2 regions of the Providencia hangzhouensis genome follow, and region 2 is predicted to be linked to the other one. Evidence: predicted binding sites of a transcription regulator. Region 2 holds the regulator's gene; the other holds the start of a gene.
What was found. Region 2 encodes Fur, which represses iron uptake genes when iron is present. Its sites were predicted from a motif close to ATAATAATGAGAACNACTATCAA; they were not measured.

Region 1: the regulator Fur is predicted to act here: its motif matches at 3,981-4,003, upstream of PZ638_RS06660 (TonB-dependent siderophore receptor).

The regions. Positions count from the first base shown of each region.
Region 1 covers NZ_CP135052.1:1,533,598-1,539,339, forward strand. The annotation lists gene galM (galactose-1-epimerase) at 1-680, shown strand, start outside; gene PZ638_RS06650 (substrate-binding domain-containing protein) at 834-1,838, shown strand; gene PZ638_RS06655 (sodium/sugar symporter) at 2,102-3,733, shown strand; gene PZ638_RS06660 (TonB-dependent siderophore receptor) at 4,022-5,742, shown strand, end outside.
Region 2 covers NZ_CP135052.1:3,146,323-3,152,064, forward strand. The annotation lists partial or broken gene PZ638_RS14305 (type I secretion system permease/ATPase) at 1-380, shown strand, start outside; gene ybfE (LexA regulated protein) at 550-843, shown strand; gene fldA (flavodoxin FldA) at 998-1,525, shown strand; gene fur (ferric iron uptake transcriptional regulator) at 1,795-2,244, shown strand; gene PZ638_RS14325 (bactofilin family protein) at 2,881-3,414, shown strand; gene chiP (chitoporin ChiP) at 3,590-4,987, opposite strand; gene ansB (L-asparaginase 2) at 5,525-5,742, opposite strand, start outside.

The sequences.
Region 1 (5,742 bases), 1.6 Mb from region 2:
AACAGGCTATTTTTTCACTCATTTCACCCGATGGTGACCAAGGTTTTCCCGGGGAATTGAAAGTTGAGGTAAGTTATGAATTAACGGATGAAAATCAAGTGATTATCCGTTATAAGCACCAAGCTACAAAGGCCTGTCCTGTAAACCTAACCAACCATACTTATTTTAATTTGGCGGGTGAAGGTAGTGAAAAGACAGCGCTAGATCATGCTCTTACGATTTACAGTGACTGTTATTTACCCACAGATAAAGCAGGGATCCCTAGCGGAGAGTGGCGTAATGTCACTGGTAGTTATTTTGATTTTCGCCAAAGCAAACTCATTGGCCGTGACTTTCTACAAGATCACGACCAAATTTCTGCTGGGGGATATGACCACACTTTTATGCTAGATACAGCCCGTATTGATGGGCGGCAAACGGTGGCATCGTTGAGTGCTCCTGAGGGAGACGTAAAGATGAATATTTCTACAACGATGCCCTCTATGCAGTTGTATACAGGGAATTATTTAATTTCAGTTGCGGGTAAAACAAAATCTTATACGCCTTTTTCTGGGGTTGCATTTGAAACACAGTTTCCACCTGATGCTGTTAATCACCCTGAATGGGGAGAACGATACAGCCCGATTTCACAGCCTAATCAAATTTATTGTAGTGAAACCTGCTATCAATTTATTTTCTAAATCTATATATGATTAACACCGCATCTAAGCGGTGTTTTCTTTTTTGCACGATAAACCCATTATTTTACTTTAAATAATTTTAATATGCGTTATGCCATTGTTTTTAATTCTAGCTCATTGTTTAATAAGCCATCCTAATTGTAGAGGTGCACAATGGCGACAATCAAAGATGTGGCAAAAGAAGCCGGTGTTTCGGTTGCAACTGTTTCTCGAGTGATTAACCAATCACCGAAGGCAAGCCAAGCTTCTATTGCATCAGTAAAGAGTGCAATGAATAAGCTAGGTTATCGTCCCAATGCCGCTGCGCGAGCTCTTGTGAACCAAAGTTCAAATACCATTGGGGTGTTAGTTAACGATGTTTCCGACCCTTTTTTTGGCGTTATGGTCAAAGCCGTTGATGCCGTAGCGCATAAAAATGGTAAACATATTCTGATTTGTAATGGTTACCATAATGCCAAGGAAGAGCGCCAATCGATTGAGTTGTTGATTAACAACCGCTGTGATGCTTTGGTTATCCACTCTAAAGCCCTGGATGATGCTGAACTGCTTCAATATGCAAAAGAAGTCCCAAGTATGGTACTGATCAACCGCCATATTGATGAAATTGCAACCCGTTGTATTTCTTTAAATAACTACAAGGGCGCATATTTAGCGACAGAACATCTTATTCGACATGGGCATACTAAAATTGCGTACATTTCATCAAATCACCAAATTGAGGATGCGGTACAGCGTTTACAGGGTTATCGAGATGCGTTAAAAAATAATGGTATTCAACTGTCTGATAGTTATATTGAATATGGCGCTCCTTATGGGGAAGGTGGGGAGCAAGCGATGACTAACTTACTGATAAAATCACTCGAAATCACAGCGGTCGTGGGTTACAACGATTTTATGGCCGCGGGAGCTATCGCGGTATTAGATGAAAATGAAATTCACTCACCAGAACAGGTCTCGGTTATTGGTTTTGATGATGTGTTGATTGCCCGCTACATCCATCCACGCTTAACAACAATTCGTTATCCTATCCAAATGATGGCAGAAAAAGCCACACAACTAGCACTTTCTTTAGCGAGAGGGGAAAAAACGACAGGTGAAAGTTTGATTTACTCTCCGACATTGGTTCAACGTAATTCAGTTAGGCCTTTGCACGCCTAAGTATTTTATAGCCCATAGAGTTACGAAAATAAGTGTAAACGTTTTCATTAATATTTGATGAACTTCACGAATTTATTAAAATCTAGATTACTTCCTGGTACCTTCTCTTCTATCACCTATGAAAATTTACATTAATTTCTGCTATTTAGTCCATTAAGTTAATTCTTTAGAGGATATTGTGAAAATATGTGATTCATCTAACGGTGATATCTTGTGGTAACGTTTACACTTGTTTTGTTATCACTTGGCGAAGGAATTTGATTATGCAAACTGAAGGGGTTGGGTTAAGCACATTAGATTACGGAATATTCATTCTGTATGTGCTTATCATTATTAGTGTTGGTCTTTGGGTTTCTCGAGATAAAAAAGGGCAAAAGAAAGGTACAAAAGACTATTTTCTGGCAGGAAAAACATTACCTTGGTGGGCGATAGGTTCTTCACTAATTGCGGCAAATATTTCAGCAGAACAGTTTATTGGTATGTCGGGCTCTGGCTTCTCAATAGGTTTGGCAATCGCATCCTATGAATGGATGGCTGCACTAACTCTGATTATTGTCGCAAAATATTTTATGCCCGTGTTTATTGATAAAGGTATCTTTACCATTCCAGAGTTTGTTGAAAAACGTTTCAATAAAACGTTAAAAACGATCTTAGCCGTGTTCTGGTTGGCATTATTTATCTTTGTTAATTTAACTTCAGTTCTCTATTTAGGGTCGTTAGCATTACAAACAATCCTAGGTATTCCAATGCATTATGCTATTTTCGGCTTAGCATTATTTGCAGTGATTTACTCTCTTTATGGCGGGCTATCTGCGGTTGCGTGGACGGATGTTGTACAAGTTTTCTTCTTAATTTTAGGCGGCTTTTTAACCACGATAATGGCGGTGAGCTATATTGGCGGTGATGCGGGGTTATTCGCAGGTATGAGCCGCATGGCAAGTGAAGCGCCTGCGCATTTTGAAATGATTTTAAGCCAAGACAACCCACAGTTTAGTAATTTACCCGGTATTGCAGTGTTAATTGGCGGTTTATGGGTTGCCAATTTATATTACTGGGGCTTCAACCAATATATTATTCAACGTGCATTAGCCGCTAAGTCTATTAATGAAGCGCAAAAAGGCTTGGTTTTCGCAGCATTTCTCAAACTTATTGTCCCAATCCTTGTTGTCGTACCGGGTATTGCGGCATTTGTGATAGTTTCTGACCCTGCATTACTGGCGGGATTAGGAACGATGGCACAAGAACATATGCCAACATTGGCCCAAGCGGACAAAGCTTACCCATGGTTAACACAATTCTTACCCGTAGGCGCTAAAGGGGTTGTGTTTGCGGCATTAGCTGCGGCTATCGTTTCTTCTTTAGCTTCCATGTTGAACTCAGTGGCAACTATTTTCACCATGGATATCTACAAAGAATACATTGCTCCATCAACCGCGGACCATAAATTAGTGAATGTCGGGCGGATTAGTGCAGTTGTTGCGTTAATCGTCGCATGCTTCATCGCCCCATTACTGGGTAACATTGGACAAGCTTTCCAATATATTCAGGAATATACCGGGTTAGTTAGCCCAGGTATCTTAGCGGTATTCTTATTAGGTCTATTTTGGAAGAAAACCAATGCGAAAGGCGCGATTATCGGTGTGCTGCTCTCAATTCCGTTTGCATTATTCTTAAAACTAATGCCGTTAGGTATGCCATTCCTTGACCAAATGATGTACACCTTCTTCTTTACTGCGGTGGTGATTGGTTTAATTAGCCTGACAACGGCAAAAGAAGATGACTGTGAAGGGGCTATTATCCTAACGTCGGAGACCTTTAAAACATCGACAGGCTTCAATATCGCATCATACGCAATTATGGTTATCTTATGTGTGCTATATGCGCTGTTCTGGTAATCCAAAACTTCTAACAAGCTGATAAGTAAAATGATAGCACGAGGCGGGAAAGGTCATTCCCGCCTTATTTTTTGCGTTTGTTAACTTAAATAATGACCTAATATTCGCATCGAGATCATTTTCGTTATTCTTGACTAATAATCTCCCTTCCTTATGTATGGTTAATTGTGTTTAATTTTATTTTTTTAATAACTATTTGTTATAAGCAAATATGCCAAATTGATTTTAATTTGACTTATTTTTAGGAATAATACTGAGACTTATTATTATTATCATTGGAACTATTTTGTGAAAAATTTAGGTTTATTTCGTTTACATCAGGTTGCCATTTTCACTCTGTTAGCGCTGGCTGTTCAAAACCAATCCATGGCAAATGAACAAAATAGCGACAAAAAAGACTCTTTCGTTGTTAGTGCACAAGCACTCAAAGTGAATACTGCGCTGCAAGAAACGCCAAAATCTGTTTCGATCATTACGGAACAAGATTTGACCATACATGCTCCGCAAAAAATTGATGAAGCACTTCGTTATACCTCGGGGGTTGTTGCACAACCTTATGGGGCTGATAATGATACGGATTGGTTCAAAGTTCGCGGTTTTGATGCCGCAACTTATTTAGATAATAGCCGGTTATATCGAGATGGCTACTACACTTGGCTACTTGAACCTTATGGATTGGAAAGTATTGAAGTCGTGAAGGGGTCATCAGCCGTTCTCTTTGGCGAATCCACTCCTGGAGGCGCTGTTAACTTAGTAACGAAAAAGCCATCTATTAATGCTAAAAATGAAATATTTTTAGAAGCGGGTAATAACGATCATCAAGCGCTAGGTTTTGATCTTTCTACAGCATCAGCCGATGCAGGTGCCCGCTACCGTTTAGTGGGAACGATGAAAAAATCGGATGGGGAACTCAAAGGCACGGATAATAAACGTATTTATCTGGCGCCAAGTGCGGCATTTGACTTGTCTGATCAGACTGTACTTACGTTAATGGGGACGTATCTGCACGATGATGGTACGCCCACGAATCCTTTTTTCCCAGCGGCGGGAACATTAATTCACTCTAATTACGGTAAAATTAAGCCATCAACCAATTTAGGTGAGCCTGATTACGATAAATACAAGCGGACTCAGTTCTCAGTGGGTTATTTATTAGAACATCAATTTAATGATGAGTGGCGTTTTGCGCAGCGTGTAAATTATGGTTACAACGACCTAACACTCAGAAGTGTTTATGCTTTCTTTAATGCAGACCCTACCGTGCAGGAATTGCGGCAAGGTATTGTTTTTCGCGATGGTAAAAACCAAAGTTTTAGTTTTGATAACAATATCGTCGGTGAATGGGATAGTGAACGGTTTGAAAATACCTTACTTGCGGGCATTGAATTCCAATATCATCAAACCAAAGGCGATGAACAGGATAATTATGCTTTTGGTAAAATTAACCCGTGGAAGCCAGTTTATGGGCACTATACCCCACTTGACCCATCAAATAACATTCATCGCACTATTGATAAAACACAAGCTAGTATTTATTCACAATACCAAACAAAGCTTGATAGCAAATGGATTGGGGTCGTTGGTGCACGTTATGATTGGGTAAAAACTGAAAATAAAGCACATAAAAAAGCAGAAGATGAGTCTAGAAATGATGGGCAGATGAGTTTAAATGCGGGTTTAATGTATATTGCTGACAATGGCATTTCACCTTATTTAAATTACTCTCAATCTTTTGAAGTTCAATCGACAATCGACCCAACAACCCAAAAACTATATAAACCACTTAAAGGTGAGCAATTTGAAGCAGGTATCAAATATACACCTTATTTTATGGATGGTTATTGGAATATTGCTTGGTTCGATATCGAACAAAAAAATGCGTTAGTCACAACTCCTGAACACCCTGTTGCAACACAAACAGGTAAAGTCACTTCACAAGGTATAGAAACAGAACTATTTGCAAGTGTTACTGATAATTGGGATATTAAAGCGACATACACTTATACCAA
Region 2 (5,742 bases):
TAGCTGGAGCATATGACTTTATTATGGCATTGCCTGATAATTTTAATTATCCCTTATCAGAAAAAGGCTTGAACCTTTCAGGTGGTCAACGTCAAAGAATTGCACTTGCGCGCGCTTTACTCACCGAACCAGACATTTTAATTCTCGATGAAGCCACTTCTGCGCTCGATTACGAGTCAGAAGCTGCCATTATGGAAAATATGCCTTTAATTACGCAAGGAAGAACAGTCATTAGTATTGCTCACCGACTCAACACGATTATGCATGCTGATAGGATATGTGTTATTTGCCAAGGAGAAGTACACGAAATGGATACACACGAAAACTTGCTCAAATCAAATGGCTTATACGCCAATTTATGGCGCCAACAAACGCAATAACACGGATAAAAAAGCATCACACCTATAGCAAGTGGTGCTTTTTTACTAAAAGCGCTCATTTTACAACCGATTAAACCAAATCATCGTAGATGAAGCTATAGCACAAGGGGATTAGCTAGGGTATCATGGCGCGCTGAATTACTGGCACACCCTTTTAGCAGTTATAGACATGGCAAAAGAACAAACGGATCGAACTACACTAGATTTGTTCGCTGAGGAACGAAGGCCTGGGCGACCTAAAACAAGCCCGCTATCACGGGATGAACAACTGAGGATCAACAAACGCAACCAACTGAAACGAGATAAAGTGAAAGGATTGCGTAGAGTTGAATTGAAACTGAACGAAGAAGCTGTCGTGATATTGAATCAGTTAGCTGAAGATAAAAATATAAGCCGTAGTGAATTGATCGAAGAAATTTTGATGTCACAACTTGAGCATGTTAACACATCAATACTCAAATAACGTTATCTTGATAAATCACACAAATTTGACAGACTTAGCATCATTTTTTCGCCAGAATAAGGCGTAATATTCTATCTATTTTCGTTCTAAATGGGCTCTAGAAGGCGAATTTTCACCTCTAGTCCTCTTAGAAAAACAAGAGGTTAATCACTTTATGGCAGTCATAGGCATTTTCTTCGGAAGTGACACAGGTAACACAGAAAATATTGCCAAAATGATCCAAGAAAGATTGGGCAAAGATGTAGCAGAAGTTCACGATATCGCAAAATGTAGTAAAGAAGATATTGAAGCTTTTGATATTCTACTTCTCGGTATTCCAACTTGGTATTATGGTGAAGCTCAATGTGATTGGGATGATTTCTTCCCTACTCTCGAAGAAATTGATTTCGAAGGTAAACTTGTCGCCTTATTTGGTTGTGGAGACCAGGAAGACTACGCTGAATATTTCTGTGATGCTATGGGTACGATCCGCGATATTATTGAGCCTCGTGGTGCTGTTATTGTTGGTCATTGGCCAACAGAAGGTTATCACTTTGAAGTATCCAAAGGTATGGCAGATGACAACCACTTTGTTGGTTTAGCTATTGATGAAGATCGTCAACCTGAGCTAACTGATGAACGTGTTGATGCATGGGTAAAACAAATCTCTGAAGAAATGTCTTTAGCTGAAATTTTAGGCTAATAGATCATATAAAGAAACCTTACCCATAGATTGCACCACTGTCTTGTACAAAATGAATCACCTAAGCCAGTGGCGTAATCTAAAATAACCGATAAGGTATCCTAATAGGATAGGTTCTCAAGAGATTATCAAAATAATGAGACAATGCATGGTTTCTATTTTTATTTTCCATGCCTATAATTGTAAATCAGTTTAGAAGACAACTGTATTGATGTTAAAAATGTCTCATTATTGTTAAATTTATGATTTAAGATACAGGACAAACCCGCATGACAGACAACAACAAAGCATTGAAAAATGCTGGACTCAAAGTCACTCTTCCAAGATTAAAAATTTTGGAAGTACTTCAAGAGCCTGAGTGCCACCACGTCAGTGCGGAAGATCTCTATAAAAAGCTGATCGATATGGGCGAAGAGATCGGGTTAGCAACCGTATACCGCGTGTTAAACCAATTTGATGATGCAGGTATCGTAACCCGTCACAACTTCGAGGGTGGTAAATCTGTATTCGAGTTAACTCAGCAACATCACCATGATCATTTAATCTGTTTAGATTGTGGAAAAGTGATTGAGTTTACTGACGAATCCATTGAAACTCGCCAAAAAAATATCGCTGCTCGCCATGGCATTAAACTATCTAACCATAGTTTATATCTATATGGTCATTGCGCAGATGGTGATTGCCGTGATAATGCTGACGCACACGAAGCAAAAGAGTAATAGTATTCAACCATCGCTGATAAAACGTAATGGTTAAAAATACCAAAACCCTGATAATAAACTTTATCAGGGTTTTTTATTTTAAATATCCATATTTTTTTCACTCAATTAGTGATAATTTATGATGAATAACTTAAATTTAACTATTTATCACTACAATTTTTAGTTAATAAAAAATTTTCCTAGAAACTATAATAGTTGCAATTCAAATCAAAACCCTTATATTATTTCACTGATGAATATATTCTATCATCTAGAATTATACTTATATATCAAAGTGGTATATAAATAACATTATAGATGTTTTCTAATTTTTCATACTATATAAAAATTATTTTATTTCCTTTCTATTATTTTAACTATAATTTAGAAAGTTGATGATTCAAATGTAGCCATAAAGTTAAAATACACTTTAAATGCACAATTACATTTATTGACTAAACTAATTACGTATTTTAGTAATTTGTAAGAGATTATCTGATGAAAAAAACATATCTTTTTCTCAACACAAGTTTTTTCTTCTGGTTTCTTACTTTAATAGGGTGGTTTTTTAGCTATTTATCTATCACCTTATTTTCGTTCGTATTATCAGTGCTATTCTTGATCTTATACTTCAATCAAAAAAAGGTAAGTAAAATGTTCACCAAAAGACAAAACAAGCCCACGCCTACATCGACGTCCCCTTCTATAAGTAATGAGCCTGAAGTGACTGCAAAGATAGAAGAACAAATTACACTATCAACGCCTACTATTAGTGAAGAAAAATCGAATACGGTTATCTCTAGGGACGTTATTTTTGAAGGGAATATTACCTCTAATGAGCAAGTACATATCTATGGAAAAGTCATTGGAAATATAACAGGAAAAGATAATACTGTTAAAGTCATGTTAAACGGCCAAGTCACGGGAAATATTACCTGTAAAGAGCTGGTAGTTAATGGGCGTATTGAAGGTGAGTGCTTATCTGATACTATTTGTATTGAAAATAATGGCGAAATCCACGGTACTATCCATTACAGTAGCTTATCGATTAAAAAGGGTGGGGTTTTATCTGGCCATGCTCAAATTAAAAATCCTCCTCATCAATCGGAAAAAGTTACCATATTAAAAGATAAGCTAAAACAAGACGCTATCATACCCAATGAAAGTGTAAATAACGCTTCTTTGTAGTCACCATAAAAATAAGGTGAATATACCCACCTTATTTTCAATTTTTATATCAGTATTTACACTTATTAAAACATCTCATTAATATTAAAATATATAGCAAACCTCTTTCCTATCTAGGCAAATGACTGCCATAGTTCCCCTATAGCAGTCATTTGTTACTAAAATATTTTCTACTCTAGAATACAGTAAATGGCATCATTACCATAAACTTAATATCTTTTTCATCTTGGAAAATATTTCCATAACCACCACCATAACTCGGAATATCTGTATGATTATCATATTTGGTAAAATGTAGCTTAAATAGCGTATCTTTTGCTCTACCTGACTGCACGGTATATAAAATATCAAAGTTCCATGCACTTTCTTTTAAGCGTACATCTTGAGCATATTGGCTATTCGTACTTGGTTTAGCATCCCAACCATAAATATATGAGGTTCCGACTTTCCATCCAGCTAAATCCCAATTTTTTAAATCATACATAACACCAGCCATAACGGCTTTTTCATTATTAGCATTCCAGTCTGAACGGCCATCCCACCAAATATCCATGCGGCCATTTGATGTTGCCCAACCAGGGGTCATACGCTGTAGGAAATAACCTTGATTACCTTTAGCTTTTACATAGGTTCCCTCTAATTTAAAATCAAATTCATCGTAGGTGTAACCTAATGTCATCGCTTGCAACCAAGCTAAACCGTCATAAACATCATTAACTCCGCCGTCTGAAACTTTGTCTTTTGCCCCATAAAATTGATAAGACATACGTAAATCACGGTCTACAACAGGAACAGCATAGGAAACCTTGGCAAAATATTGGTCCATATAGCTTTTTGCTTGCCCATATGCCCCTTCAAGAACTAAGTTGTTTTTAAAGTCATATTTGAAACCAATTGATTGTAAATAGCTGATCCCAGTTTTACCATCCGCTTCACGAAAATCATACATACTGCGGTACCAAGGTGCTTTATAGCGGTCGGTCCACATATAGGACATGCTGAGTTCACCATTTTGCTCAAAATCAAACACCCCGCCCACCTCTAATCCACGGTATGTTCCAGGCATATAACTCCAATGGGATGCTAATAGCGTTTGCCCCGTTGGTTGAATATAGCCGCCTCTCCCCCAGAAAGGGCCATATTTCAATTTTGCAGCCGCTTTATAAAAAGTCACACCACTACGATCCCCTGTCCATTTTTCATCCCAACGTGATTTTGCGTCACTAAAACCGATTTCATTTGGTGCAGCAGGCCCACTGTTCGATAGCTCAATAGCTGTAAAACCCGCTAAATCAAGCCCAATAATGTCCTGAAAATAGCCGGATGAGAAATCTAGGCTGGCATTAAACGTTGAGTGTTTAAGATTATCCGCATACTTTTTATATTTATCACTATTAGAGTCTAAATCTTTACGTGAACGATCTCGTTGCCAGTAGTAAAGGCCACCAGTAAGTTTTGAATCTTCAAAAAATTGCTCCGCATGCATGATTGGCTGGTAACCAATAGGTAGCATCGCTATTGCGATTTTTAAGACGAGCAATTTCCTGCCAGTATTGACATTTTTATTAACCATTCTTGTATTCCTCTAATATTTTTTAATTTTATTTTTCGGCCGAAATACGATTTAACTTTCCATTTAAATCTAAATATTCACAATGAGTTATGCCTCTTGCGATGTATTTAGCCTATTTTTTGCAACGCGAATTATCAACACAGATACAGGCTTTGTTGCCAAAATATGATCAACGACACATTAATTTTAATTAATTGCCATTATCACCAGTGATGACCTTGCTAAAAATAAAATGTAATAAATTGATAAATATAAAAAATATAGAGAGAATACACATAAGAAAGGGTTCAAGATAAAATCAATAAATTAACTGTTTGTACCTTAATTTTTCCTATTTTGTAGGAATTCTCAAAGTTCTATCACCACATTGACCTAATTGCCTTAAAAAAGCTCAGATTACTGAGTCAAATAATTAGGATAAATGTTGTTGTACTGAAAAATAACATACGTAAGTATAAAATTTCTTAACAAACAATAAAGCTAACGGGGTACAGGCTACTGCACCCCGCTGTATTAAATTAACACTTGTTTTGATAATTAATATTTTTCGAATAATGCCTGAATTTGCTGAGGATCTTTAGTCTGAGTTAAGGCTAACTGAAGCAATACACGCGCTTTTTGCGGGTTCAACCTTTCTGAAGCAACAAAACCATATAAGTTATCATCCACTTCGGCATTTCTTGTCGTATAACCTGTTGGTACACGACTTGAACGAACGACAACCACGTCTTCTTTCGCTGCTTTTGCTAAAGCGT